3 regions of the Ideonella sp. P3_A4 genome follow, and region 1 is predicted to be linked to each of the others. Evidence: predicted binding sites of a transcription regulator. Region 1 holds the regulator's gene; each other region holds the start of a gene.
The links. The regulator sigma-54, encoded in region 1, starts transcription at its own class of promoters, with help from an activator protein. The targets are predictions, from matches to a motif close to TGGCANGNAANCTGCTTT.
Positions count from the first base shown of each region.

Region 2: the regulator sigma-54 is predicted to act here: its motif matches at 1,141-1,158, upstream of AC1DYI_RS05520 (CmpA/NrtA family ABC transporter substrate-binding protein).
Region 3: the regulator sigma-54 is predicted to act here: its motif matches at 5,398-5,415, upstream of glnA (type I glutamate--ammonia ligase).

Region 1 covers NZ_JBFUGE010000141.1:2,868-12,643, forward strand. Annotated here, with positions in the region: gene AC1DYI_RS14530 (PsiF family protein) at 1-308, opposite strand, end outside; gene AC1DYI_RS14535 (protein kinase domain-containing protein) at 343-1,674, opposite strand; gene argS (arginine--tRNA ligase) at 1,910-3,622, shown strand; gene AC1DYI_RS14545 (SPOR domain-containing protein) at 3,619-4,335, shown strand; gene AC1DYI_RS14550 (thiol:disulfide interchange protein DsbA/DsbL) at 4,428-5,105, shown strand; gene lptA (lipopolysaccharide transport periplasmic protein LptA) at 5,245-5,832, shown strand; gene lptB (LPS export ABC transporter ATP-binding protein) at 5,829-6,626, shown strand; gene AC1DYI_RS14565 (RNA polymerase factor sigma-54) at 6,733-8,262, shown strand; gene AC1DYI_RS14570 (THUMP domain-containing class I SAM-dependent RNA methyltransferase) at 8,398-9,696, shown strand.
Region 2 covers NZ_JBFUGE010000027.1:16,593-26,368, reverse strand. Annotated here, with positions in the region: partial or broken gene AC1DYI_RS05530 (transposase) at 1-291, shown strand, start outside; gene AC1DYI_RS05525 (ANTAR domain-containing response regulator) at 406-1,035, shown strand; gene AC1DYI_RS05520 (CmpA/NrtA family ABC transporter substrate-binding protein) at 1,300-2,568, shown strand; gene ntrB (nitrate ABC transporter permease) at 2,603-3,517, shown strand; gene AC1DYI_RS05510 (ABC transporter ATP-binding protein) at 3,534-4,334, shown strand; gene AC1DYI_RS05505 (hypothetical protein) at 4,433-5,515, opposite strand; gene AC1DYI_RS05500 (DUF3617 domain-containing protein) at 5,772-6,266, opposite strand; gene AC1DYI_RS05495 (nitroreductase family protein) at 6,396-7,004, opposite strand; gene AC1DYI_RS05490 (hypothetical protein) at 7,137-7,820, shown strand; gene AC1DYI_RS05485 (dihydrolipoamide acetyltransferase family protein) at 7,896-9,173, opposite strand; gene AC1DYI_RS05480 (alpha-ketoacid dehydrogenase subunit beta) at 9,236-9,776, opposite strand, start outside.
Region 3 covers NZ_JBFUGE010000024.1:17,285-27,060, reverse strand. Annotated here, with positions in the region: gene AC1DYI_RS05115 (TIGR00266 family protein) at 1-806, shown strand, start outside; gene AC1DYI_RS05110 (creatininase family protein) at 827-1,681, shown strand; gene AC1DYI_RS05105 (YncE family protein) at 1,919-3,064, shown strand; gene AC1DYI_RS05100 (EI24 domain-containing protein) at 3,091-3,957, shown strand; gene AC1DYI_RS05095 (competence/damage-inducible protein A) at 3,954-4,739, shown strand; gene AC1DYI_RS05090 (GNAT family N-acetyltransferase) at 4,781-5,335, shown strand; gene glnA (type I glutamate--ammonia ligase) at 5,533-6,948, shown strand; gene AC1DYI_RS05080 (hypothetical protein) at 7,099-7,599, shown strand; gene glnL (nitrogen regulation protein NR(II)) at 7,596-8,699, shown strand; gene ntrC (nitrogen regulation protein NR(I)) at 8,794-9,776, shown strand, end outside.

The sequences.
Region 1 (9,776 bases):
CAGGTCTTCATGAAGGTTTTGCGCTCCTCGCCTTTCATGCCCTTGGCCTGCTCATTGCATGTGCGCATCTTGTCGGTCTGCGAGGCGCGCTTGCCGGCCAGGCATTCCTTCATGAAGGCCTTGCGCTCGTCCCCGGCCTTGCCGGTGGCCTGCTGGTTGCATTGGCCCATTTTTTCTTGTTGCGGCGTCTTGGCCTTGGCCGGCTCCGATGCAGCCGGTGCAGGTGCCGAGGCTGGCGTAGCCGGGGCCTGGGCGGACACGGCCAGGGCGGTGGCCGCCAGGGCCAGTGCGGTGAGCAGCTTCTTCATCGGTCACTCCTCTTTTTCGCGGCGTCGCCGCAGGTCACAAGATTTTTCGCGGATGGGCCAGCGCCTCATGCGCAGCATGCAGCCGGCGCACCAGCACCTTGATGAAGGCCTCGTCGAAGCGGTGTCGCGTATCCGGGCTCAGCTGGGCCAGGCTCTCGGGGTTGAACGAGACGGTGGTGCAGGGCTCGGAGACGATCACGTCGGTGGCGTGCTTGCGCAGGTCGGGGCTGGGCGCCAGGTAGGCCATCTCGCCGACCGAGGTGCCGGCGCCCAGGCGCGCAACGCGCTCGCCTTCGCGGTGGACCTCGACCTCGCCCTGCGCGATGCAGTAGAACTGCTTGCCTTCCTGGCCACGCTTGAAGATGCGGTGGCCGAACGGGAAGCGTTGCCACTTCGCCCGGTGCACGACCTCCCACAGCTCGACGTCGCCGAAGTCGGAGAAAAACTCCATCTCGCGCAGCAGGTTGAAGCGCTCGGAGTCGAGCACCCGCTGCAGCTGGCCGCGCGGCACCTCGTGGTTGGTGATCAGCGCCGACAGCGACTGCGCGAACTGGTCCCAGTCTTCCGGCCGGTCGGATGGCGACTTGGCGAGCGCACCTCGGATCGTCTGGTCCAGTGCCGGGCTGACGCCCTCGCGCATGCCCAGCAGCGACTCGGGCTCGGCATGACAGATCATGTTCAGCAAGGCCACGTGGCTGTCGGCCTCGAACGGCGGCCGGCCGGCGATCATGTGGTACAGCACCGCGGCCAGCGAATAGATGTCGGCCCGGCCATCCAGCGTCGAGCCTTCGAGCTGCTCGGGCGACATGTAGGCGAGCGAGCCGACGCGGTGGATCTGTGTGCGGTCAGCGCCCAGGTTCAGCACACTACCGAAGTCGGTCAGCTTGATGTCCAGCACCTCGGGGCCATCGGTCAGGGCCAGGATGTTGGCCGGCTTGACGTCGCGGTGGATCAAGCCCTGGCGGTAGACATAACCCAGCGCCATCGCGCACTTGAAGCCGATTTCGACCACCTGCTCCAGCGGCAGCAGCTTGTCTTGCTGGCAGAACACGCGCAGCGTTGCGCCGGGCACGTACTCCATCACCAGGTAGGGCGAGACCGGGTCGTCGACCGCGTCGTGGATCTGCACCACGTTCGGGTGGTTCAGCCGCCCCACCAATGCGGCCTCGGCGGCAAAGAAGTGTGACGAGAAGTGCACGTCGGCTTCCGAGCGGCCGGCGCTGGCGCGCACGCGCTTGATCGCCACCTCGCGGTTGTTGAAGTCGTCGAAGGCCAGGAAGACCTCGCTGGTCGCGCCTTCGCCGAGTTTTTGCAACACCCGGTACTTGCCGATGGTGGGCGGATCGTCCGGGTCCAGCCGCGGCATCGCCACGGTGGCTTGTCCTCGCGACCGCGAACGCGACGAACTCGTCGTCGCCGGAGCGGTGGACGTGGAGGTCGACGTCGGTGACGAGCGAGAGCGCGAAGAGGAGGACGCCACGTTACTTTGCTTGAGCCTGGCAGAAAGTCCAATGACGACAGCCAGGGTAACAGGGCGGCCCCAGCCCCCGCAACCGGCAGGGCCCGACACAGAGCAGGGCCAACTTAGAATTGACCGCATCATGATCCAAGCCAAGGCAGAGCTTCAGCTCGCGCTGGCTCGCGCTGTGGCGCAGCTGGCCCCCGACCACCCGGTCACCCCGGTCTTCGAATCGCCGAAGCAGGCCGCCCATGGCGACCTCGCCATCACGGTGGCGATGCAGCTGGCCAAGCCGCTGAAAGCCAACCCCCGCGCGTTGGCGGAACAGTTGGTCGCTGCGCTGAACGCACAGCCCGAAGTGCAACGATGGGTGTCGGCGCTCGAGATCGCCGGTCCCGGCTTCATCAACCTGCGCTTGTCGCCAGCGGCCAAGCAGGCCGTGGTGGCCGAGGTGCGCCAGGCTGGTGAGGCCTTCGGCCGCCAGCCGGCCAACGGCCAGAAGCTGATGGTCGAGTTCGTCTCGGCCAACCCGACCGGCCCGCTGCACGTCGGCCACGGTCGCCAGGGCGCCTTGGGCGACTCGATCTGCCACCTGTTCCAGACCCAGGGCTGGGACGTCACTCGCGAGTTCTATTACAACGACGCCGGCGTGCAGATCGCGACGCTGGCGACTTCGACGCAGTGCCGCATCAAGGGCCTGAAGCCCGGCGATGCCGGCTGGCCCGAGTCGGCCTACAACGGCGATTACATCGCCGACATCGCGGCCGACTTCATGGCCAAGAAAACCGTCAAGGCCGATGACCGCGAGTTCACCGCGTCGGGCGACCCGGAAGATCTGGACAGCATTCGCCAGTTCGCCGTGGCCTACCTGCGCCACGAGCAGGACCTGGACCTGCAGGCCTTCGGCGTGCAGTTCGACAACTACTTCCTCGAGACGAGCCTGTATTCCAGCGGCCGTGTCGCCGACACGATCGAGCGGCTGGAGAAGTCGGGCAAGACCTTCGAAGAGGGCGGGGCACTGTGGTTGCGCACCACCGACTACGGTGACGACAAGGACCGCGTGATGCGCAAGTCCGACGGCACCTACACCTACTTCCTGCCCGATGTCGCCTACCACCTGAACAAGTGGGAGCGCGGCTTCAACAAGGTCATCAACGTGCAGGGCACCGACCACCACGGCACCATCGCCCGCGTGCGCGGCGGCGTGCAGGCGGCGGACATGGGCGTGCCCACGGGCTACCCCGACTACGTGCTGCACAAGATGGTCACGGTGATGAAGGGTGGCCAGGAGGTCAAGATCTCCAAGCGCTCGGGCAGTTATGTCACGCTGCGCGACCTGATCGACTGGACCAGCCGCGACGCGGTGCGCTTCTTCCTGATCAGCCGCAAGGCCGACACCGAGTTCACCTTCGACGTCGACCTGGCGCTGAAGCAGAACGACGAGAACCCGGTGTTCTACGTGCAGATGGCCCACGCCCGAATCTGCTCAGTGCTGGCCAAGGCAACCGAACAGGGACACGACGAAGCGTCGATTGCGGCCGCCGACCTGTCGCGGCTGACTGCACCCGCCGAGCAGACGGTGATGCTCAAGCTCGCTGAGTACCCCGGCATGCTGGCGAGTGCGACGCGAGACCTGGCGCCGCACGACGTCGCGTTCTACCTGCGAGACCTAGCCTCGGCGTACCACAGCTACTATGCCGCCGAGCGCTTCCTGATCGAGGATGCCGCGCTGGCCCGCGCCCGCCTGGCGCTGCTGGACGCGACGCGCTTGGTGCTTCGCAATGCGCTCACGCTGCTGGGCGTCAGCGCGCCGGAGCAGATGGCACGAGACCAATCCGCCGTGGAGACTGAATGACTGTGCATTTCGGAGGCCTGACGACGCTGCGGCGCCCTGGCCTCGCGCAACAACGCGGCGGCTTCGCCGTCGGCCTGATCGTTGGCCTGCTGATCGGCCTGGCGCTGGCGCTGGGTGTCGCGCTGTACATCGCCAAGGTGCCTTCGCCCTTCCACGACAAGGTGCCGCACCGCACGCCAGAGCAGGAAGCGGCCGAAGCCGAGAAGATGCGCAACTGGGACCCGAACGCGGGCCTGGCCGGCAAGGCCGGGGCGGCTTCGCGGCCGGCCGCAGGCCCGGCACCGGTGCCGGCGCCCGCTCCGGTGGCCCTGCCCGGCAGCGACGGCAAGCCGGTGCGCCAGGGGACGACTGTCGAGCCCGTGACACCGCCGCCGGCCGGCCCCAAGTCCAACCGCGATGCGGCCGCCATCCTGGCCGGCGAACCGGTGCCCGGCGCCAAACCGCCCGCCGTGCCACGCCCCGGTGGCGAGCCGTTCCTGTACTTCGTGCAGGTGGGCGCCTACTCCAGCGCCGACGACGCCGAACAGCAGCGCGCCAAGCTCGCGCTGCAAGGCTTCGGCGCCAAGATCTCCGAGCGCGAACAAGGCGGCCGCACCATCCACCGCGTTCGCCTGGGCCCGTTCGACAGCCAAGCCGAGGCCGCCACGCAACAGGAACGCCTAAAGGCCGGCGGCGTCGACGCGGCGCTGGTGCGCCAGGAACGCAACCCCTGATCGCCGACCGTTCGCGGAACTGAACGCCGGCGAACGGCATCCACGCTCCATCCCTGGCCGTGAACGGCCTCTGACCTGCCCTGAGGATCTTCGTGAAGCACACCTGCATCAACCGGCGCGAATTCAACTCCATCGGCTTCGCTGGCGCCGCCGGTGCCCTGGGCCTCGCGGCCGGTATCAGCGCCCCGTCGTCGGCCCACGCACAGGGCGGCCCGGTCGAGGGCACCCACTACCTGAAGCTGGCCCAGCCCGTACCGCAGACCAGCACCGGCAAAGTCGAGGTGGTCGAGTTCTTCTGGTACGGCTGCCCCCACTGCTATGCGCTGGAGCCGTTTGTCGAGGCCTGGCAGGCCAAGCTGCCGGCCGATGTCAACTTCCGCCGCGTGCCGGTCGGCTTTGCGCCCCAGCATGAGTTCCACCAGAAGGTGTTCTACACGCTGGAGGCGATGGGCAAGCTCGGTGAGCTGCACCGCAAGTTCTTCGACGCCATCCACAAGGACCACAAGCGCATGGCGACCGAAGCCGAGGTGGTGGCCTTCGCCAGCGCCAACGGCCTGGACGGCACCAAGTTCGCCGACACGATGAAATCGTTTACCGTGATCGGCAAGGTGCGCCAGGCCAAGCAGCTGTCTGACGCCTACCACGTGGACGGTGTGCCGATGGTCGGCGTGCAGGGCCGCTTCACCACCTCGGCCACGATGGCCGGCGCCGCCGAGCGCACCTTCGCGGTGGTGGATTTCCTGGTCAACAAGTCGCGCCAACCGGCCTGAGACCTCGCCGCCGCCTACCCGGGCGGCGGCTCTGACAGCTGCCCTGTAAAGGCGCCATCCCGGCGCCCGTTCAGCCCCGATCCAGGCGGTGCTGGGGCTAGAATGGCCTGCAAGTTTCATGCCGCACGCCATGCGCCCGATGCCCCCCTTTCGCCTTCTGCCCGCCGCCCTCGTCGCGGCCGCCCTGCTGGCCGCCGGTGGGTGGCTGCCAGCCCATGCCGAAAAGGCCGACCGCAGCAAACCGCTCGAGGTCGTCAGTGACGGCTCGCAGTCGGCGGTCGTCGACCTGAAGACCAAGCTGACCACCATCAGCGGCCACGTCGTCGTGACCCAGGGCACGCTGACGATCAAAGCCGACCGGATCGAGGTGCGCGAAGGCTCGCCCGGCCGCTACCAGGCCAACGCCATGGGCTCCGCCGCCCAGTCGGCCACCTTTCGCCAGAAGCGCGACCGCGTCGACGAATTCATCGAGGGCGACGCTGAACGGATCGAGTACGACGGCGCGGCCGAGAAGGTGCGCTTTGTCGGCAATGCCAAGCTGCGCGTCGTGCGCCCCAGCGGCCCGCCGGACGAAGCCAACGCCGCGGTGATCACCTACGACCAGCGCAGCGACACCATCGTCTTTGAAGGTGGCTCGCCCGCCACGCCCGGCGAAGCCCCGGGCCGCGCACGGTTGGTGTTCATCCCGCGCAGCACTGAGCCGGCGGCCTCGGAGCCCTCGAAGTGAACGCGCCCCTGCCCGACGCCGCGGCGCTGGCCAGCACGATCGGTGCGGCCAGCAACAGCCGGCTTGAAGCCAACGGCCTGCGCAAGAGTTATGGCGCACGCATGGTGGTCAAAGAGGTCCACCTCGCGGTCGGTGCCGGCGAGGTCGTCGGCCTGCTCGGCCCCAACGGCGCCGGCAAGACCACCACCTTCTACATGGTGGTCGGCCTGGTGCGCTGCGATGCGGGCTCCATCCACATCGATGGCGTCGCGGTCGAGCGCAAGCCCATCCACCAGCGTTCGCGCCTGGGCCTGAGCTACCTGCCGCAAGAGGCGTCGATCTTTCGCAAGCTGACTGTCGAAGAAAACATCCGCGCCGTGCTCGAGCTGCAGCTGGACAGCCGCGGCAAGCCTCTGGGCAGCGCCGAGATCACGCGCCAGCTCGACACGCTGCTGCACGACCTGAGCCTGACCGGCCTGCGCGATTCGCCGGCGCCGGCCCTGTCGGGTGGTGAGAGGCGCCGCGTCGAGATCGCCCGCGCACTGGCCACACAGCCGCGCTTCATCCTGCTCGACGAGCCGTTTGCCGGCGTCGACCCGATCGCGGTGATCGAGATCCAGCGCATCATCGGCTTCCTGAAGGCGCGTGGCATCGGTGTGCTGATCACCGACCACAACGTGCGCGAGACGCTCGGCATCTGCGACCGCGCCTACATCATCAGCGAAGGCAGCGTGCTGGCCGAAGGCACGCCCGACCACATCATCGAGAACCCGGACGTGCGCCGGGTGTACCTCGGCGAACACTTCAAAATGTGATGTCGGCCCCCCGGTCCACCTTTGGTGTCCCGGCCCCCCGAGGGGTCGGCGCGGCCGCTAGGGAGCGGCCCGTCACGGCCGCGCCAAGTCCGCGTGAGGCCACCCGATGAAGCCCACGCTCCAGGTTCGCCTGTCGCAGCACCTGGCGCTGACGCCGCAGCTGCAGCAATCGATCCGCCTGTTGCAGCTGTCGACGCTGGAGCTGCACCAGGAAGTCGAGCAGATGCTCGAACAGAACCCCTTTCTGGAGCCCGAGGAAGACGCGACGCCGTTCGACTACAGCGCGAACGAGAAGACCACCCCGGCCCAGCGCGAAGAGCAGGACGCACCGGGCAGCGCCGTCGGCGAGGGCGGCGAAGAGACGTCCGGCATGGACTCGGCAGACTTCGGCACCACCGAGCGCGACGATTGGGAAAACGGCACCGAGCGCGACGACTTCGACGGCATCCGCGAGCTGCCGTCAGGCAACGCGACCGGCAGCGGCAGTGACGAAGACGGCTTTGATGCGCAAGACCGCAACACGCCGACGCCAACGCTGCAAGACCACCTGCGCACCCAACTGTCCGGCATGCGCCTGTCGCCCACCGATGCGGCCGCGGTGCAGGTGCTGATCGAATCGCTCGACGACGACGGCTACCTCGACGGCACGCTCGAAGACATCGTCGCCCGCCTGGCCGATGCGCTGGGCCTGGTCGACGACGAGGAACGCGACGACCTGCTCAGCCAGTTGCGCTGCGGCCTGAAGTGGCTGCAAAGCATGGAGCCGGCGGGGGTCGGCGCCGCCAACCTGGGCGATTGCCTGGCGCTTCAGTTGCGTGACARGCCGGCCTGCCCGGCCCGCGAGTGCGCGCTGACGATCTGCCGCCAGCACCTCGAACTGCTGGCCCGGCGCGACCTGAAGAAGCTGGCCAGCGCCACCGGCTCTGACGAAGCCACGGTGAAGGCTGCGCAGGCGCTGATCGTGGCCTGCGAGCCCAAGCCCGCCCGGCCGTTTGCGCGAGCCGAAAACCTGATCGTCGTGCCGGACGTGATCGTGATGAAGTCCGGCCGCGGCTGGAAGGTGATGCTGAACCCCGACGTGATGCCCAAGCTGCGCGTGTCGGACGTCTACGCGCAAGCGGTGCGCGGCCAACGCGGCGGTGCCGGCAACAACAGCGGCCTCAGCGCCCGGCTGCAAGAGGCGCGCTGGTTCATCCGCAACATCCAGCAGCGCTTCGACACCATCCTGCGCGTCAGCCAGGCCATCGTCGAACGGCAGAAGGCCTTCTTCACCCACGGCGAGATCGCGATGAAGCCACTGGTGCTGCGCGAGATCGCCGACGAGCTGGGCCTGCACGAGTCGACCATCTCGCGCGTGACCACCGCCAAGTACATGAACACGCCGTTCGGCACCTTCGAGCTGAAGTACTTCTTCGGCTCGTCGCTGAACACCGATGCCGGCGGCAACGCCTCCTCCACCGCAGTGCGCGCGCTGATTAAGCAGTTCGTCGCAGCCGAGAACATCGCCAAGCCGCTGTCGGACAGCCAGATCGCCGACATGCTCGAAGAGCAGGGCATCCAGGTCGCGCGCCGCACGGTGGCGAAATACCGCGAGGCGCTGAAGATCGCGCCAGCCAACTTGCGCAAAGCAATGTGATGGATGGAGCCCCCACGCTCCCTTCCGGTCGCTGCCCCCGAGGGGGCTTTTGCAGCGGACCGGCAAAGCCGGATCCGCGCAAACCCCTTGGTTGGGTCAACGTACTGCACCGCGAAGCGCTGTGGAGCCATTGAGATGACAAATGAAAATCCCACGCCGCGGCGCGCGATCAAGGCCGCTGCTGCCGGCCCGCGCAGCGCGGTCGAACGCGGCACGCTGTTCCTGCCCTGCGCCGCCGGCACCGAGCCGCTGCTGCTCGACGAGTGCCGTCGCCTGCTGCAAGACCGCTGTCCAGTCGAGGCAGGCCGCGGCGGTGTCTATGTCGACGGCGACGTCGATGCCGCGATGCGCCTGAACCTCGGCAGCCGGCTGGCCCAGCGCGTGCTGTGGCAAGTYGCCGATGGACCGTACGCCAACGAGCATGACCTCTACGCCATCGCTCGCCGCGTGCAGTGGGCCGACTGGATCACGCCGCGCCAGACGCTGCGTGTCGACGCCTCCGCGTGGCGCTCGCCGCTGAAGAGTCTGAACTTCGCCGCGCTGCGCATCAAGGATGCCGTCTGCGACGTGATGCGCGAAGCGGCCGGCGAACGCCCGAGCGTCGACACGCGTCATCCGGATCTGTCGCTGGTGCTGCACCTGGGCCCCGAGCACGCAAGCCTGTCGGTCGACCTGTCCGGCGAGGCCTTGTTCAAGCGCGGCTGGCGCGATGCACAAGGCCTGAAGGGTGAGGCGCCGCTGAAGGAAACGCTGGCCGCGTCGATGTTGGCCGCGGCGGGCTGGCAAGGCCGGCCCGAAGACGGTGGCCTGCTCGACCCCTGCTGCGGCGCCGGCACGATCGCGATCGAAGCCGCGCAGATCGCCTGCGGCATCGCGCCCGGCCTAGCACGCCGCTTCGCGTTCGAGAAGCTGCTGCCGTTCCGCAACCACCTTGGCGCCTGGTCCACGTTGCGCCAGCAGGCGCAGAACGCGATCCACGCGCCGGCGGTGCCGATCTGGGCTGGCGATGTGTCGTTCCGCATGACCGACTTCGCGACCCGCAATGCCGAGCGCGCCGGCGTCCAGCATGCGATCGAGTTCAAGACCGCCGATGCGCTGCAGCGCCCGGCCCCTGCCGATCGCGGCGTGATCGTGATGAACCCACCCTACGGCGAACGCATCGCCCCCAAGGGCCAAGGCCAGAGTTCAGGGCCAGCACGCGGCGAAGGCGGCGGCGAGAAGTTCGAAGGTGCCGCCGACGCGGCCGACTTCTACGCCCGCCTGGCCGCCCACTGGAAAAAACACTACGCCGGCTGGACCGCCCAGGTGCTGACGCCCGAGCCCAAACTGCCGGGCCTGATGCGCCTGAAGGAAAGCCGCCGTGTGCCGATGTGGAACGGCGCCATCGAATGCCGCCTGTTCCGCTTCGACATGGTGGCCGGAACGAATCGTTAGCCCCCACGCCCCCTTCCGGGGGCTGCCTTGCAGGCCGCGCCGGGCCAGAGGCCCGGCCCCTCGCCAGGCACGAACAGTCC
Region 2 (9,776 bases), on a different contig from region 1:
TTGGTCGCCTTCAGTGGCTTGGACCCTCGGGCGCACGACTCAGGGCGCAGCCACGGCAAGCGAAGACTGTCCAAGCGTGGATCGCCTGACTTGCGTCGCCAGATGTACATGGCGGCCATGTCGGCCTCTCACAGCAAGGTGTTCAGTCCCCTGTACCAACAGCTTCGCAGCCGCGGCTTCAAGACCACCGAGGCGCTGGTCATCCTGGCTAGAAAGCTCCTGCGAGTCGCCTATGCCGTCTGGCGCAGCGGCAAGCCCTTCGAGCCAGACAGATTCGCCGTTCCCGCTTGACGAAAACCATAGAACCTCCGCCGGTCCGCTGCGCGAGCCTCCTTGGGGGGCAGCCCGCCGGAGCGGGCGTGGGGGCTCTAAGTTTCAGGTGCGCAACTTGCATCAGCCTAGCCCGTGAGTGCTCCCGATCTCCGCCTGGCCGTCATCACCTTGTCGGCCCACGTGCCCGACCTGGCCGACCAGGACGGCTGGGACGAGGCATTGCGTCTGCGCGACCTGGTGCACGGTTTGCGCGTCGGCGGTTACCAGATCGCCGGCGTGCTGGGTGCGGATGCGCAACTGCCCGACAAGCTGGCCGCGCTGGCGCCCGACGTGCTGATCGTCGACGCCGAGAGCGGCGCGCGCGACGCGATCGAACACGTGGTCTGGGCGACGCGCGATGCGCCGCGGCCGATCGTGCTGTTCACCGAAGAGCACGACCCGGCCCACATGCGCGAAGCGGTGGCCGCCGGCGTCGTCGCCTATGTGGTGGCCGGGCTGGCCCCCGAGCGCGTGCGGCCGGTGATCGACGTGGCGATCGCCCGCTTCGAGCACGAACAGAACCTGCGCGGCGAACTGGCCCGCGCCAAAGGGCAACTCGCCGAGCGCGTGGTGGTCGACCGCGCCAAAGCCTTGCTGATGCAGCGCCACAACCTGCCCGAGCCACAGGCCTACGCACGCCTGCGCAAGACGGCAATGAACCAGGGCCTGACGATCCACGAGGTCGCGCGCCGGCTGCTCGAGTTGGCAGACCTCTTCGCCTGATCGCCCCCGCGCCAACACGCCCGGGTTTGGTGCGGCGCACCAACGCGAACCCCGGCGATGGTGCAAACACAGCGGCTGACAACACGTCCACCGGGCCCAGCAGGCTGGCACAGCGATTGCGTAGAACAGGCCGTGGCCCAACGAAGGGTCACGCGATCTGGTTGCACTGACTTCCTAGGTTTTTTGGACAAAGGCGTCCGCCGGCTGGCCCGCAAGGGTCAAGCCGTCGGGCGCCTCTTTTTTTGCCTTTTTCGAGGACCGCCGATGCACGCCCCTGCCCCCGCCACTTTCAGTGCAACCCACACCGACCTGAGTCGCCGACGCGTGCTGCAGGCCGCTTCCGCAGTCGCCGTGGGCGCCGCCGCCGGCCTGCCATCGACCCGCGCCTGGGGCCAGGGATCGGACAAGCCCGAGAAAGAAGAAGTGCGCATCGGCTTCATCCCGCTGACCGACTGCGCCTCGGTCGTGATGGCCTCGGTGCTGGGCTTCGACAAGAAGTACGGCATCAAGATCATCCCGACCAAGGAAGCCTCGTGGGCCGGCGTGCGCGATAAGCTGGTCAACGGCGAGCTCGACATGGCGCACGTGCTGTACGGCCTGGTCTACGGCGTGCACCTGGGGGTCAGTGGGCCGAAGAAGGACATGGCCGTGCTGATGACCCTGAACAACAACGGCCAGGCGATCACGCTGTCGAAAAAGCTCGCCGACCAGGGCGCCATCGACGGCACCTCGCTCGCGAAGGTGATGGCCAAGGACAAGCGCGACTACACGTTTGCACAGACCTTCCCGACTGGCACGCATGCGATGTGGCTGTACTACTGGCTGGCCAGCGTCGGCGTGAACCCGCTGAAGGACGCCAAGGTCATCACCGTGCCGCCGCCGCAGATGGTGGCCAACATGCGTGTCGGCAACATGGATGGTTACTGTGTCGGTGAGCCCTGGGGCCACCGCGCGATCATGGACGGCATCGGCATCACTGCCGTCACGACGCAGGACATCTGGCCCGACCACCCCGAAAAGGTGCTGGGCACCACGGGTGAGTTCGTCAAGAAGTACCCCAACACGGCACGCGCCGTGGTGATGGCGGTACTCGAGGCCAGCCGCTGGATCGACGCGGGCCTGCAGAACAAGATGAAGATGGCCGAGACCGTGGCCGACAAGGCCTACGTCAACACCGGCGTCGACGCGATCAACCAGCGCATCCTCGGGCGCTACCAGAACGGCCTGGGCAAGACCTGGGACGACCCGAACCACATGAAGTTCTTCAACGACGGTGCGGTGAACTTCCCGTACCTGTCCGACGGCATGTGGTTCCTGACCCAGCACAAGCGCTGGGGCCTGATCAAGGACCACCCCGACTACCTCGGTGTGGCCAAGCAGATCAACCAGATCGATCTGTACAAGCAAGCCGCCTCGGCGCTGAAGGTCAGCGTGCCGAAGGACGCGATGCGCAGCTCGAAGCTGATCGACGGCGTGGTCTGGGACGGCAAGGAGCCGGCCAAGTACGCCGACGGTTTCAAGGTCCGTGCCTGAAGGCGCGCTTCACCTGCACCCACTGGAGAACACCATGGTCAGTGCCGTGTTTCATTCCCCGCTGAGCGTCGCCGCCGAACCGGCCGCAACGCCCACACCGGCTCGCGCTGCGCCTGCTGCCGCACCCGTGGTTGCGGCCCCTGTCGCACCCACCTCACCCCGCGCCAAGCGCGCCCCGTTCGACTGGCGTGGCCTGTGGATGAAGGTCTTGCCACCGGTGCTCGGCATGGCGCTGCTGGTCGGCATCTGGGCTTTGCTGACGCAAAAGGGGGGGCCTTTTCCCACACCGTCCGCCACCTTCGATGCCGCCGTCAAGCTCTTCGCCGACCCGTTCTACCGCAATGGCCCGAACGACCAGGGCATAGGCTGGAACATCCTGTTCTCGCTCGAACGCGTGGGCCTCGGCTTCGGCCTCGCCGCGCTGGTCGGCATCCCGCTCGGCTTCATCATCGGCCGCTTCGAGTTCGCGTCGCGCATGGTCAGCCCGCTGATCAGCTTGCTCAAGCCCGTGTCGCCGCTGGCCTGGTTGCCGATCGGCCTGCTGGTGTTCAAGAGCGCGAACCCGGCGGCGATCTGGACCATCTTCATCTGCTCGATCTGGCCGATGGTCGTCAACACCGCGGTTGGCGTACAGCGGGTGCCGGTCGACTACCTGAATGTGGCCAAGGTGCTGAACCTGTCGGAGTGGAAGGTCATCACGAAGATCCTGCTGCCGGCCGTGCTGCCCTACATGCTGACCGGCGTGCGGCTGTCGGTCGGCACCGCGTGGCTGGTGATCGTCGCGGCCGAGATGCTGACTGGCGGCGTCGGCATCGGCTTCTGGGTCTGGGACGAGTGGAACAACCTCAACGTCCAGCACATCATCATCGCGATCTTCGTGATCGGCATCGTCGGGCTGCTGCTCGAACAGGCGCTGATGGCCGTGGCCAAGCGCTTCTCATTCGACTGACCGGAAGGTATCGACCATGAGTGCATTCATCGACGTCCACGCCGCCGAGGTCACCTTCCAGACGGCCAAGGGACCGTTCCAGGCACTGCGCGACATCCACCTGAAGGTCGAGCGCGGCGAGTTCATCACGCTGATTGGCCACTCCGGCTGCGGCAAGTCGACGCTGCTGAACCTGATCGCCGGGCTGCAGAAGCCCACCGGCGGCGCGCTGCTGTGCGACAACCGCGAGATCACCGCGCCGGGGCCGGAGCGTGCGGTCGTGTTCCAGAACCACTCGCTGTTGCCATGGCTGAGTTGCTTCGACAACGTCTACCTCGCAGTCGAGCGTGTCTTCGGCGGCGGCGAGCCCAAGGCCAAACTGAAGCTGCGCACGCAGAACGCGCTGGAGCTGGTCGGCATGGGCCACGCCGCGCACAAGCGGCCGCACGAGATTTCGGGCGGCATGAAGCAACGCGTCGGCATTGCGCGCGCCTTGGCGATGGAGCCCAAGGTGCTGCTGATGGACGAGCCCTTCGGCGCGCTCGACGCACTGACCCGCGCCAAGCTGCAGGACGAGCTGATGAAGATCGTCGAGCGCACTTACAGCACCGTCGTGATGGTCACGCACGATGTCGACGAAGCGGTGCTGCTGAGCGACCGCATCGTGATGATGACCAACGGGCCGTCAGCGACGATCGGCGAGATCCTGGACGTCGAGCTGCCCCGGCCGCGCAACCGCGTCGCGCTGGCCGAGGACCCGACCTATGTGCATGCGCGCAAGGCGGTGATCGACTTCCTCTACACACGCCATGCGCACGTGGAGGCCATCGCTGCCTAGCGTAGCTTCCAGCGCGGCCGGCGACGGGCCGCTCCCTAGCGGCCGCGCACCCCCTCGGGGGGGGTGTCGCGGGTACCCCCGCGACCGGGGGCTGACATTTACTGGCAGGTGTTGGTGAGCTTTCCGTACAGCGTGTTCAGGTCCAGCTGCGACGGGAAGCCCGCCGGCGCGTGGCCTGAGTAGAAGCCGGCGTTGCGCAACTTCGTCAGGTACGGGTGGTAGAGGTACTGCTGGCTGAAGTTGCCGGTGTTGCCGAAGTAGAACGAGAACAGGTGCGCCGGGTCGAGCGCGAACTCGCCGCGGTAGCTGGCGCCGTCGTTGCCGTCGTCCCAGCCCCAGGGCGTGTTGGCCGAGTTGGTGCTGCACGACTTCAGCCCCGAGCCGCAGCCGCCGCTCTCGTCGCCGCGGAAGGTGCCCCAGCTCGCGTAGGTCGTGGCTTGCGCCGGCGGCTGCAGCGCATCGTTGATCGCCAGGTCGAACATGCCACCGGCTTGCTGGATGTCGACCAGGCGGTAGTAGACGTGGCGGTCGTTGCCGGAGCTCGGGTAGGTCGGCGTGCCCAGCGTCGGGTAGTAGACGATGCCGTCCTGGTTCGGCGCGCCGTTGAAGTCCGACGCGTAGGGCCAGGCCTTCAGACCATGGCCTTTGGCCTCTTGCACTGTCTTCATGCGGCTGATGCCGTTGTCGACCTCGAACGAGACCTTGCCGTCGATCGTCTCGTGACCGTTGGTGTACGGGCTGCCGGTGGGCGTGAACGAGAAGAAGTCGGTGTGGAAGACGGTGATCATCCCTTCGACCTTGCCGTAGGCCGAGCCGTCCTTGCGCACCGAGACGATGGCGCCTTCGAGGTCGTTCTCATGCTCCTGGTCGAAGATGATGTCGGCCCAGTCACGCGGGTGATAGAACGCGTAGGTGATGAAGTAGTGGCTGCAGCTCTCGACCACCGCGTAGTACACGGTCGCCGGCCACAGGCCGTTGCCGCGGTTGTCCCAGTTGTTGGTCGTGAACGGGTCGTGGTCGTAGTCGAACGCGGTGATGTAGTCCGACGGGTAGTCGCTCGAATCGGTGTCCTGGTAATGCACCGGCGCGTGGTGGTAGGCCAGCTCGGCCGGGGTCAGTGCCCAAGCCGAGGTGCTGAGGGCCAGGCCGCCGCACAGTCCCGCGATCGCTTTCTTCCACATGGTCCATCTCCTCGTTGAAGCCGTTGGAGGCCGAGAGGCTAGGCACGCGCGGTGTCGACGCGATGACAGGAAAGAACCGAACAGGAACAAAAGCGGCACCGACGACACAGCCAGCACGACCGGCGGCGATGTTAGGGGCGATGGTCTTGCCGCGGCGCGATGCAATGGCGCCGGTGGGGTCAAGCCGCGTCGCAGCGCGACAACGCGACGCCCACGGACAGAATCGTCCGCCGCCGGGCGAGCACGCGCGCCGCGGTCAGCTGCAATCGCCGAGCCGCCGGCCGGTCCACTGCTGGCTCAGCCCGGACGAGCCGGTGTCGATGCGCCCCTGGCCGACCACGCTCGTCGCGGTGGCTTCGAATTCGAAGTGCCCGGTGTGACGACCGGAGGCGCCGCAGACCATGTCGTAGTGCGTCTTGCGCCCGACCTGCCGCCAGTTCTCGAACCGGCAATCGCCCTTGCGGCCCGGACCGGTGGTCGCGACGGCGTACGGCACATCCTGGGCCGTCAGGCAGACGGTCGTCGTCACACTCGGCAATGAGACCGGTGCGCCGGGCACGCCGGTGCGCATCGTGTACTCCCAGTTGCCGGGCGCCATCGTGCCGGTCGGAGCGGCCGCGGCGTGGGCGGCGGCGCAGGCCAGAAGAAGCGCGAGGGTTCGCTGTGTCATCGCCTGATCCTCGGTGAACCGCGCGGCCTGCACGACGGCGAGCGGGAGTGAATCGGCGCGCCCCGGCGAGACCGGGTTCATGCAGGCGCCCGCCGCGCAATCTAGCGAGTGGTGCGCCACCGATCCTTCAGGCTGCGACCAACCGTCGCCGAGGACGGACCAGCTGCAGCGGCAGGCGACGGGCGTGTCGCTAACGCCGCGGTCACCCGGTCAGAGCCAGCGCACGAACTCGTCCACGGCCGGGCGCAGCCGCACCGGCTTGTCGCGCAGTGCGGTGCCCAGGCTGATGAAGCAGATGGCGTGCTCGTCGTCGACCAACTCGAAGGCCACGCGCAGCGCGCGGCTGCCCATCGCGCGGCCGCTGGACAGGCCGCTGGCGTAGCCGCGGGCGGCGGCGGCGAGCAGCAGGTTCTGTATCGCAGCGCCCAGCGACACCAGGCGCTCGAACGGCGGCACATCCGGCTCGTCGGCGCGCAGGTCGGCGATCGCGAGGATCAGCACCGGGCCGCGGAACGCCTTGTCGTGCGCCTCGGCGGCCTGCTCGGGCGTGGCGCCGGGGTCGCGCTCGCGCAGCGCGTCGGCGAACGCGCGGCCCAGGCGTTCGCGCGCTTCAGCGCCCAGCACGAGGAAGCGCCAGGGTTGCAGCCGGCCATGGTCCGGCGCCGCCGCGGCGGCAGCAAACAACTCTCGCAATGTCGCCTCGTCCGGCGCCGGCTCACCCAGGTGCTTCGGGCCGACGTGCTGGCGCGCGTGGAGAACCCTGTCAAAGCGCTTGGCGAAGTCATCGTCAAACGGCAAGTCGCCAAGTGAATCAGGCATGAGGCTGTCCTGCGTTGCTAGGCCCGCGTGACGAGCCGGTGGTCAGTTATTCTGACGCGCACAAGCACCGAGGGGGATAGCACCATGAGGTTGAACAACCCGGAGCCAGCGCGCCGTCTTGTTCGCCGAACCATGCGACAACGCGTGAAGATGAGCGCAGTGGCGGTCACGGCTTCGTTGTGGCTGGTGGGTTGCAGCAAAACCTCGGGCAGCAGCACGCCACCAGCAAGTCTCGGCCCGCTCGGCAAGCCGTTGATCGGCTGCCCCGAGATCGCCGGGGTCTACGTCTGGCCACCGGCCGATGGCCGCGTGTACGCGGAAGACCGCCGTTCCCACGGCTTCGCTTCGCGCAAGGTCGTCGGCGTCAACGTGTACCCCTACGGCCGCTTCGGCATCCGCATGACGGGACGCGGCAGCCCGCTGCAGGCCGTGTTCAAGGAGCGGTCGCCAGACTCCGACGCACCCGAACCCCGTTTGAAAGACCCCGGCTGGGGCTACCACGAGTGGGGTGCCCCGGAGTGGCACTGCACCTTCGGCTACCTGGAGACCGACGAGGTCGACTTCGAGGCGCCCACGCCCTTGCCGGGGTCCGGCCGGTCGCCCGACGGGGCCGAAGCCGCGCACGGCCGCAAGACCGGCGTGCTGTGGCGCATGACGCGCCTGGCCGACGGCTCACTGGCCCTGGGCTTGCGCGAGCACATCACGGGCGGCAAGCAATCGCTCTTTTCGTGGGGCGACCAGAGCGCCGGCACGGTGACCGAGGCCGACCAAGACGTGTGGCACTGGTCCAGGCTGGAGCCGGTGAAAGGCCAATAGAATAACAGCGCAGCCGTTGCCGGATCGACCTGAGCAAGCCGGCAGAGCGTGGCCGCTCCGCCAGCTCTTTCTCTCTCAGTCGACGAACAGCGTCGCCGGGTGCTCCAACAGCTCGCGCAGCGCCTGCACGAACTCGGCCGCCTGCACGCCGTCGACCACGCGGTGGTCGAACGATGACGACAGGTTCATCATCAGGCGCGGCACGATCGCGCCGTTGAGGATCACCGGCCGTTCGACCATGCGGTTGACGCCGACGATTGCCACCTCGGGCATGTTGATCACCGGCGTCGTGACGATGCCTCCGATCTTGCCGAGACTGGTGATGGTGATGGTCGAGCCGCTCAGCTCGTCGCGCACGATGCGGCCGGTGCGCGCTGCTTCGGCCAGGCGCTGGACCTCGGCCGCGAAGCTCCACAGGTCATGCGCCTGCGCATCGCGCAGCACCGGCACCATCAGGCCGGCATCGGTCTGCGTCGCAATGCCAATGTGCACGGCCGAGTGCCGCGTCAGCGTGCCGGTCTCGTCGTCGAAGCGCGCGTTCAGGTCGGGAAAGTCGCGCAGTGCGTGGACCATCGCCCGGGCCAGGAAGGGCAGCACCGTCAGCTTGCCGCGTGTCTTGCCGTGGCGGGCATTCAGGCGCTCGCGCAGGCCCTCGAGCTCGGTCATGTCCAGCTCTTCAACGTAGCTGAAGTGCGGGATCCGGCGCTTGGCCTCTTGCATGCGCTGCGCGATCTTGCGGCGCAGGCCGACGAACTTGATCTGTTCGGTCACATCCTCGCCGGCCGCGACCGGCGGACGCACCGGTGCCGGTGGAGCCGGAGGTGGCGGCGCATGCTTGACCGGGCCGGGCGCGCCGTGGCGTGCGACGTGCTCGTCGAGGTCGCGCTGCATCACGCGGCCACCGGGGCCGCTGGCGTGCACCTGCGTCAGGTCCACGCCCAACGACCAAGCGCGCTCGCGCAAGGCCGGCGATGCGATGACGCGGCCGTTGTCGTGCTTTGCGACAGCCGGTTTGGCAAGCGCCGGCGGTGGCGGCGCGGTGCGCACGGGCGCTTGGGGTGGCGGTGCGGGTGGTGGCGGCGCCACCACCGCAGCAGCGGCAATGACTGCCGACGCCTGCGCAGCAGCAGTCGCCGCAGCCGGCGGCGGGGCCACCTGGGCTGGTGCGCCACCTTCACGCTCGATGCGGATCAGGTCCGCACCGACTGCCAGCGACTGACCGACTTCACCACCCAACGACACCACGCGGCCGGCCACCGACGACGGGATCTCGACAGTCGCCTTGTCGGTCATCACGTCGGCCAGCACCTGGTCCTCGGCCACGATGTCGCCCGGCTTCACATGCCAGGCCACCAGCTCGCACTCGGCAATGCCTTCGCCCAGATCGGGCATCTTGATCACATGAATTGACACCCTCATGCCTCCATCGCGCGCCGGAAGGCGGCGGCAACGCGTGCCGGCCCGGCGAAGTAAGCCCACTCCTGGGCGTGCGGGTACGGCGTGTCCCAGCCGGCCACGCGTTCGATCGGCGTTTCGAGGTGGTAGAAGCAATGCTCCTGCACCAGCGAAGCCAGCTCGGCCCCGAAGCCGCTGGTGCGCGTGGCCTCGTGCACGACGACGCAGCGGCCGGTCTTCTTGACCGACGCGATGACCGTCGGCAGGTCCAGCGGCCACAGCGTGCGCAGGTCGATGATCTCGGCATCGACGCCGCTTTCCTTGGCCGCCGCTTCGCTGACGTAGACCATCGTGCCGTAGGTCAGCACCGTCAGGTCCTTGCCCTCGCGCGCCACCACCGCCTTGTCCAGCGGCACGGTGTAGTGGCCTTCGGGCACCTCGCTGGCCGGGTGGGCCGACCAGGGCACCACGGGCCTGTCGGGGTAGCCGTCGAACGGGCCGTTGTACAGGCGCTTGGGCTCGAGAAAGATCACCGGGTCGTTGTTCTCGATCGAGGCGATC
Region 3 (9,776 bases), on a different contig from region 1:
TGGATGTGGTGGACTACGAGATCAAGGGCTCGGAGATGCAGTTCGTCGAGGTCGAGCTCGACCCGGGCGAAGCGGCGGTCGGCGAAGCCGGCAGCCTGTTCTTCATGGACGGCTCGATCGCGATGGACACCGTCTTCGGCGACGGTGGCAAACAGGGCGGCGGTCTCCTCGGCAAGCTGATGGGCGCCGGCAAGCGCCTGATCACCGGCGAATCGCTGTTCATCACCGTCTATACCAACCAGGGCTCGGGCAAGCAGCGCGTGGCGTTTGCAGCGCCGTACCCGGGCAAGATCCTGCCGATGGACCTGTCCAAGATGGGCGGCACGCTGATCTGCCAGAAGGACGCGTTCCTCTGCGCTGCGCGCGGCGTGTCGATCGGCCTGCACTTCCAGCAGAAGCTGTCGGTCGGCTTCTTCGGCGGCGAGGGCTTCATCATGCAGAAGCTCGAAGGCGACGGCCTGGCCTTCGTGCACGCCGGTGGCACCGTGGTCAAGCGTGATCTGCTGCCCGGCCAGACGCTGATGGTCGACACCGGTTGCGTCGTGGCCTATACGCCCAACGTGAACTTCGAGATCCAGTACGTCGGCAAGATCAAGACCGCGCTGTTCGGCGGCGAAGGCCTGTTCTTCGCGAAGCTGAGCGGCCCCGGCACCGTGTGGCTGCAGAGCCTGCCGTTCTCGCGCCTGGCCAGCCGTGTGTTCGCCGCGGCGCCGCAGCGTGGTGGTTCACGCGAAGAAGGCTCGGTGCTGGGCGGCTTCGCCACCGGCGGGTTGCTTGGCGGCCTGCTGGGCGGCGACGACGACTGAACGCAGGCTGTGGTCCCGTCATGCGCTGGCGCTGGCTGATCGCCGGCCTGCTGTGCTGTGGCGCTGCCGGCGCCGCGCCGGCGGACAGCCTCGAGCTCGACGCGCTGACCTCGCCCGAGCTGCGTGATCGCATCGCGGCCGGCGCGACCACGGTGCTGCTGCCGATCGGCGGCACCGAGCAAAGCGGCCCGCACCTGGCGCTGGGCAAGCACAACCAGCGCGTGCGGGCGCTGTCGCTGCAGATCGCGCAGCGGCTGGGCCAGACGCTGGTGGCGCCGGTGCTGGCGTATGTGCCCGAAGGCTCGATCGAGCCCCCGGCGGCGCACATGCGCTTTGCCGGCACGATCTCCATCCCCGAGCCGGCGTTCGAAGCCGTGCTCGTCGCCGCCGCCCAGAGCCTGTGCCACCACGGCTTTCGCGACGTGGTGCTGCTGGGCGACCACGGCGGCTACCAGCGCAACCTCGAGCAGGTGGCCGCACGGCTGGAGCGCGAAAGACCCCGCTCGGCGCGGCCGGCCTGCCGCACCCACGCCTTGGTCGAGTACTATCGGACGACGCAAACGGCCTATGTCGATGCCCTGCGCGCACGCGGCTTCAGCGCCGACGAGATCGGTATCCACGCCGGTCTGGCCGACACGGCCTTGACGCTGGCGTTGGACCCGTCGATGGTCCGGCTCGACCGGCTCGACCGGCTGGCCCGTGGCGCCGGCGCATCACAAGATGGCGTTCAAGGTGACCCACGTCGCGCCACGGCTGACTTGGGACAACTCGGCGTCAAGCTCATCGTGGACACTAGCGTGGCGGCCATCCAGAAGCGTCTCGCCTCCTCGGATCAGCCTCGCACCCCACCTCACGTTCAACCGCCGCTGCGCTAGCAACGTTTTCTCTCCCTCTCTCGATCCCGTTTGGAATTTGTCATGACGAAGAAGCGCAGGTCCGGTCGCGCGCTCGGTGTTTGTTTGGCGCTGCTGGCAGGTATCGGCGCCTTGGTCGTGCACCAGGTGCACGGCGAGTCGTCCTCGGCGACCGCCGTGCCCGAGGCAGCCCAAGCCTTGGCCGCCAGTGCGCCGGCTGCGGCAGCGTCGGTGCCCAGCATCACCACCGTGCCCGGCATGCCGCCGGTGGTCGACCCGCGCAACCTCTACAGCGAAACGGCGGCCGGCAAGGTGAGCCCGGCGCTGGCGGGTGACCTCGAGCGCATCTACGTGCCCAACCTGCGCTCGAACGATGTCTACGTCGTCGACCCGCGCGAGATGAAGGTGGTCGACCGCTTCAAGGTCGGCAACAGCCCGCAGCACATCGTGCCCGCGTGGGATTTGCGCACGCTGTGGGTGACCAACAACGCCGAAGGCCGCACCGACGGCAGCCTGACGCCCATCGATCCGAAGACCGGCCAGCCTGGCAAGGCGGTGCCGGTGGATGACCCGTACAACATGTACGCGACGCCCGACGGCAAGTCGGCCATCGTCGTCGCTGAGGCGCGCAAGCGGCTGGACTTCCGCGATCCGCAGACGATGGCGCTGCAGTACTCGATTGACGTGCCAGGTTGCCCCGGCGTCAACCACGCCGATTTCTCGATCGACGGCCGCTACGCCTTCTTCACCTGCGAGTTCAGTGGTTCGCTGGTCAAGATCGACCTGGTCGAGCGCCAGGTGCTGGGCTACCTGAAGCTGCAGATGCCGGCCACGCGCTTCAAGGAAACCAAGGCGCCGCGCACCGAGCCGGGCAAGGTCTGGGAGCCCAGCGAGACCGAGATCTGCACGGTGACCAAGGGCATGCCGCAGGACATCCGCAGCTCACCCGACGGCTCGAAGTTCTACATCGCCGACATGCATGCCGACGGTGTGCACGTGGTCGACGGTGCATCGTTCAAGCAGATCGGCTTCATCCCGACCAGCATCGGCGCGCACGGCCTGTACCCCAGCCGCGACGGCAAGCGTCTGTACGTGGCCAACCGCGGCTCGCACAAGATCCACGGCCCGCGCCTGGGTGATGGCGGCGTGGCGGTGATCGACTTCGCGATCGACAAGGTGGTGGCCCGTTGGGCCGTGCCCGGCGGTGGCAGCCCCGACATGGGCAACGTCAGCGCCGACGGCAAGTGGCTGTGGCTGGCCGCGCGCTACGACGACGTGATCTACCGCTTCGACACGACGACCGGCGACGTGGCGCAGATCAAGGTCGGCGCCGAGCCGCATGGTTTGACCGTCTGGCCGCAGCCGGGCCGTTATTCTCTCGGCCACACCGGCAACCTGCGCTGAGCCCCCAACGGGCGCGCGCTACCTCGATGCGACTGCTGCTCGATTCCTTCTGGCGCGCCCTGGCCTACCTGCTGATGCCGCGGGTCATCGGGCTGTCGCTGCTGCCATTGCTGATCGCCGGCGGCGCGTCGCTGGCGCTGGGCTGGTTCTTCTGGGAGTCGTCACTGGCGGGGGTGCGCGAGACGCTGGAAGGCTGGTCGCTGATCGAACCACTGCTGAAGTGGATCGACGCCGGTCTCGGCCCGCACTTCCGCGTGGCGCTGGCGGCATTGATCGTCGTCGCGCTGGCGGTGCCGGTGGTGGTGGTCGCTTCACTGATGCTGGTGGCGTTGCTGATGACGCCGGCGATCGTCAGCCTGGTCGCTGAGCGGCGTTTTCCGCAACTCGAACGCAAGCGTGGCGCGTCCTTCTGGCAAGGCGCGCTCTGGGGCCTGGGTTGCACTTCGCTGGCCCTGGTGGCCAGCTTCGTGACGATGCCGTTCTGGCTGATCCCTGGCGTCGTGCTGATCGTGCCGCCGCTGATCTGGGGCTGGCTGACGACGCGCGTGATGGCCTTCGACGTGCTGGGCGAACACGCCAGCCGCGAGGAGCGTCGCAGCCTGATGGGGCTGTATGGCTGGCAGTTGCTGTTGATGGGCATCATCACCGGCTTCCTGGGCGCCGCGCCGTCGATGATTTGGGCCGTTAGCGCAATGACGCTGGTTTTTGCACCGCTGCTGATGGCGGTGTCGGTCTGGCTCTACACGCTGGTCTTCGCCTTCTCGGCGCTGTGGTTCGCCCACTACCTGCTGGCGGCGCTGCAGCTGCAACGCGCCAGCGCGAGCGCGGTGGTGGTTGAAGTGACGCCGCCGCCTGCTTCCCCCTTGCCCGACCTGCCTGGCACTGCCCCATGAAATTCGGCCTGATCATCATCGGCGACGAGATCCTGTCCGGCCGCCGGCAAGACAAGCACATGGCCAAGGTGATCGAGCTGCTGGCCGCACGTGGCCATGCGCTGGCGTGGGCCCGATACATCGGCGACGAGCGGCCGCTGATCACCGCGGCGCTGAAAGACGCGCTGGCCAGTGGCGACATCGTCTTCAGCTGCGGTGGCATCGGCGCCACGCCCGACGACCACACCCGCCAATGTGCCGCGGCGGCCAGTGGGCGGCCGCTGGCGTTGCACCCCGAGGCGAAGCTGCTGATCGAAGAGCGCATGCGCGACGTATCGATCGAGCAGGGCATCCCCTACGAACCTGACCGGGCCGACAACGTCCACCGCCTGAACATGGGCGTGTTCCCCGAAGGCGCCACGCTCGTCCCGAACCCGTACAACAAGATCCCCGGCTTCAGCCTGGGCGATGTGCACTTCGTGCCGGGCTTCCCGGTGATGGCGCACCCGATGATCGAGTGGCTGCTCGACCACCGCTACGGCCACCTCAAGCCGGCCGCCCATGCCGAGCGCGCGCTGTACGTCAAGGGCAGCATGGAAGCTACGCTGACGCCGCTGATGGAGCAGATCGAGGCCGAGTTCGCCGGCGTGCGTGTCTTCAGCCTGCCCAGCGTCGACCACCCGCAGCGAGGCCGCCACATCGAGCTGGGCGTCAAGGGCGAGCCGTCGGAGGTCGATGCCGCCTTCGGCGCGCTGCAGGCCGGGCTGAGGGCTTTGCCCGGCGTCGAATTCAGCACCGAATAGGTGCGCTAGCATCAACCCATGTTGGTGCATAACTGAGCTCCATGATGGTGCAGCATGAGGTCTTGCGGACATCGCGGCTGAGGCTGCGCTGGTTCCAGCCCGAATCCGAAGCCGACCAGCGGTTCATCATCGAACTGGTCAACGATCCGGACTGGATCGCCAACATCGGTCAACGCAATGTGAGCACTTGCGAGCAGGCGGAAGCCTTTCTGCGCAATGGTCCGACGGGCATGTGCGAGAAGCTCGGTTTTGGGCTGTACCTCGTCGAGCGGATCGCCGACGGTGTGCCGGTGGGCATGTGCGGGCTGATCAAGCGCGACAGCCTGCCGGACATCGACATCGGCTACGCCTTCCTTCCGGTCGCCCGCGGCCAGGGGTTTGCGCGCGAGGCGGCGCGGGCTGTACTGGCCTGGGGCCGGGAGGTGTTGGGCCTGAAGCGAGTGGTCGCTATCGTCACACCCACGAACGAGCCATCACTCGGGCTCCTGGCCTCGCTGGGTTTCGCTGACGAGGGGACGATTCTGATGCCGCCGGACAACGAGACCTTGCGCCTGCTCGGCTGGTCCGCCGCGGCCGCGGCCGCTGCATCCGCCTGAGGGCACCGATTTCCGGCCCGCCGCGGGCCACCCACGGCGGGGCGCGGGCGATCCCCATTTGTGGGCATGGATTCTGCTACATTGCCCGCGCCGTGGTCGCCACGGGGCGCTCACCGGCTTGGTCTGGCGGGTGACCCGCGGGCGGCATCGATCGCACAATTTCCGTTGACACAACTCATCCGCCAGGAGCCTTTTTGATGGCCAAGACCGTCGCCGACGTGCTGCAAATGGTGAAGGACAACGAAGTCAAGTTCGTTGACTTCCGTTTCACCGATACCCGGGGCAAGGAACAGCACGTCACCGTGCCCACGTCCGCCTTCGACGAAGACAAGTTCACCGCCGGCCACGCGTTCGACGGTTCCTCGATCGCCGGCTGGAAGGGCATCGAAGCCTCCGACATGCTGCTGATGCCGGACCCGAACACCGCCAACATCGACCCGTTCTTCGAAGAACCCACGCTGCTGCTGACCTGCGACGTGATCGAGCCGGGCGACGGCAAGCCCTACGAGCGCGACCCGCGTTCGCTGGCCAAGCGCGCCGAGGCCTACATGAAGAGCGCCGGCCTGGGCGACGCCGCCTTCTTCGGCCCGGAACCCGAGTTCTTCGTCTTCGACAGCGTGCGCTGGGACGTCTCGATGTCCGGCTGCTTCTCGAAGATCGAGTCCGAGGAAGCCGCCTGGAACACCGGCAAGGAATACGAGCACGGCAACACCGGCTACCGTCCCACCGTCAAGGGCGGCTACTTCCCGGTCCCGCCGGTCGACTCGGCGCAAGACATGCGCTCTGAAATGTGCCTGCTGCTCGAGCAGATGGGCATCCCGGTCGAGGTCCACCACCACGAAGTGGCGACCGCCGGCCAGATGGAAATCGGCACCAAGTTCTCGACCCTGGTCCAGCGCGCTGACTGGCTGCAGCTGCAGAAGTACATCATCGTCAACGTGGCCCATGCCTACGGCAAGACGGCAACCTTCATGCCGAAGCCGATCGTCGGCGACAACGGTTCGGGCATGCACGTGCACCAGTCGGTCTGGAAGGACGGCAAGAACCTGTTCGCCGGTGACGGCTATGCCGGCCTGAGCGAATTCGCGCTGTACTACATCGGCGGCATCATCAAGCACGCCCGTGCGCTGAACGCGATCACCAACCCCGGCACCAACTCGTACAAGCGCCTGGTGCCCGGCTTCGAAGCCCCGGTGAAGCTGGCCTATTCGGCCAAGAACCGTTCGGCCTCGATTCGTATCCCGTACGTCGCCAACCCGAAGGGCCGCCGCATCGAAGCGCGCTTCCCGGATCCTTCTGCCAACCCGTACCTGGCCTTCTCGGCGCTGCTGATGGCTGGCCTGGACGGCGTGGAAAACAAGATCCACCCGGGCGAAGCCGCCACCAAGGACCTGTACCACCTGCCGCCGGAAGAAGACGCGAAGATCCCGACCGTCTGCCACAGCCTGGACCAGGCGCTGGACTACCTGGACAAGGACCGCGCGTTCCTGACCAAGGGCGGTGTCTTCACCGACGCCTACCTCGACGCCTACATCGACCTGAAGATGCAGGAAGTCCAGCGCTTCCGCATGACGACCCATCCGGTCGAGTTCGACATGTACTACGCGCTCTGATCTGACAACGTCAGTTCAATGCACAAGGCGGCTTCGGCCGCCTTTTTGCTGCGCGAAATGGGCGACGGGCCTTGCCCATTTTCATTCCCGCAACGGTCGGCCGCATGCGGGTCTGGGGCGTTTCAAGTGTTTAGCGTCACAATCGCTCGAATGATGACCCAGGCCATCTCCCGCCAACTGTTCGTGCTGCCCGCACTCGCGCTGGCCGCCGCTGGCGCCCTGGCGCAAACGCCGTCCGTTTATTACATCTGCCCCGGCAACGTGTTCACCAACACGCTGAGCGCGAAAGAGGCCGAAGCCAAGGGCTGCAAGGCCCGCGAGGCGCAGCAGCCCACCACCATCGCCGGCCCGAAGCCGCGGCCGGTCGCAGGCAACGCGTCGGGCCCCAAGACCGACCGCATCGAGTCGGCCGAGCAGCGCACGCGCGACAGCGATGCGCGCCGCATCCTCGAAGCCGAGTTGCGACGCGCTGAAGAGCAGCTCGAAGCGCTGAGGCGCGACTTCAACAACGGCGAGCCTGAGCGGCGAGGTGACGAGTCGCGCAACGCCCAGCGTTACATCGACCGCGTGGCGGAGATGAAAGCCGCCATCGCGCGCCAAGAGGCGGACATCGCCGCCATCAAACGCGAACTGGCCAAGTTGCCGGCGTGAAACTCCTCGGCGCAGCCGCGGCCGCGCGGCGGGCCGACAGCAAGGGTTTGGAAGCACTGGACCTGCTGGCCACGATGGTGGCCGTGGTCGAGCCCAAGGGCGACTGCCTGTTCGCCAATGCGCAGCTGGAGTCGGTGATCGGCGTTTCTCGCCGAACGCTGACCAAGCGCCCGCTGCATGAATGGCTGCGTGAGCCCGCCGCGCTGCTGGAAGCCATCGACGCGGTGGCGCGCAACGAGTTCAGCACCCGGCGTTTCGAAGGCGCGCTGCGCCGTGCCGGCGTCGGCCATGCCGAGCCGCTGCCGGTCCACATCATCGTCAGCCAGACCGAGCGCATCGGCGGCCGCATCCTGGTCGAGATGATCGAGATCGAACAGCAGACCCGGCAGGACCGCGAAGAGCGTGTGATGGGCCAGGCGGAGGTCACCAAGGAGCTGATCCGCAACCTGGCCCACGAGATCAAGAACCCGCTCGGCGGCATCCGTGGCGCTGCGCAGTTGCTGGCGCTGGACCTGCATTCGCCCGAGCTGACCGAGTACACCCAGGTCATCATCCACGAGGCCGACCGGCTGCAGACGCTGGTTGACCGCCTGCTCGCGCCGCACCGCAAGCCCCATGTGGTGGGCGACGTCAACATTCACGAGGTCTGCGAGCGGGTTCGCTCACTCGCGCTGGTCGAGCATTCGCGCGGCCTGCGCGTGCAGCGCGACTACGACGCGTCGATTCCCGAATTCCGCGGCGACCGCGAGCAGCTGATCCAGGCGGTGCTGAACATCGTTCAGAACGCCACGCAGGCCCTTTCAGAGCGCATCGAACAGGGCGACGCGCTGATCACCTTGCGCACGCGGATCGCCCGACAGGTGACGATTGGCAAGCAGCGCTATCGACTGGCATTGGAATTGCATATCCAGGACAACGGGCCGGGCGTCCCCGAGCACCTGAGAGAACGCATCTTCTATCCGCTGGTGTCAGGGCGGGACGGCGGCTCAGGACTCGGGCTCACACTGGCGCAGACTTTCGTGCAGCAACACCAGGGCACGATCGAATGCGACAGCGAGCCGGGACGCACGGTCTTCAAGATCGTGATTCCGTTACCTTGACGTCGACCCCCCGGTCGCCGCAAGCGGCGCCCGCCCCCTCGATGGGGACGAGTCAGCTTGGGGTGGCCCTTCGCTGACTCACCGAAAAAACTTGATGAAACCCATCTGGATTGTTGACGACGACCAATCCATCCGCTTCGTGCTGGAGAAGGCGCTGGCCCGCGAGCAATTGCCGGTCCGCAGCTTTGCCAACCCGCGCGATGTCTTGACCGCCCTGGCTGACGACGAACCGCAGGTGCTCGTCAGCGACATCCGCATGCCCGGTGGCTCGGGGCTGGATCTGCTGGCCAAGGTCAAGGAGCGCTTGCCGGGCCTGCCGGTGATCATCATGACGGCCTACTCCGACCTGGACAGTGCCGTTTCGGCCTTCCAGGGCGGGGCCTTCGAGTACCTGCCCAAGCCCTTCGACCTGACCAAGGCGGTCGAGTTGATCCGCCGCGCGGTCGACGAAAGCCTGCGCGAAGAGATCAACGACGAGCGCCACCAGCCGGTGCCCGAGATCCTCGGCCAGGCGCCGGCGATGCAGGACGTGTTCCGCGCCATCGGCCGCTTGTCGCAAAGCAACGTGACCGTGCTGATCACCGGCGAGTCTGGCACCGGCAAGGAACTGGTCGCGCATGCGCTGCACCGCCACAGCCCACGCGGCGATGCCGGCACCAAGGGCCCGTTCATCGCGATCAACACCGCGGCGATCCCGAAGGACTTGCTGGAAAGCGAGCTCTTCGGCCACGAACGCGGCGCCTTCACCGGCGCGCAGACGATGCGCCGCGGCCGCTTCGAGCAGGCCGATGGCGGCACGCTGTTCCTCGACGAAATCGGCGACATGCCGTTCGACCTGCAGACGCGCTTGCTTCGTGTGCTGAGCGACGGCCAGTTCTACCGCGTTGGTGGCCACCAGCCCTTGAAGGCCAATGTGCGCGTGATCGCCGCGACGCACCAGAACCTCGAGGATCGGGTGCGCCAGGGCGTGTTCCGCGAAGACCTGTTCCACCGCCTGAACGTGATCCGGCTGCGTTTGCCGCCGCTGCGCGAGCGGTCCGACGATGTGCCCGCGCTGGCCAAGTTCTTCCTGCAAAA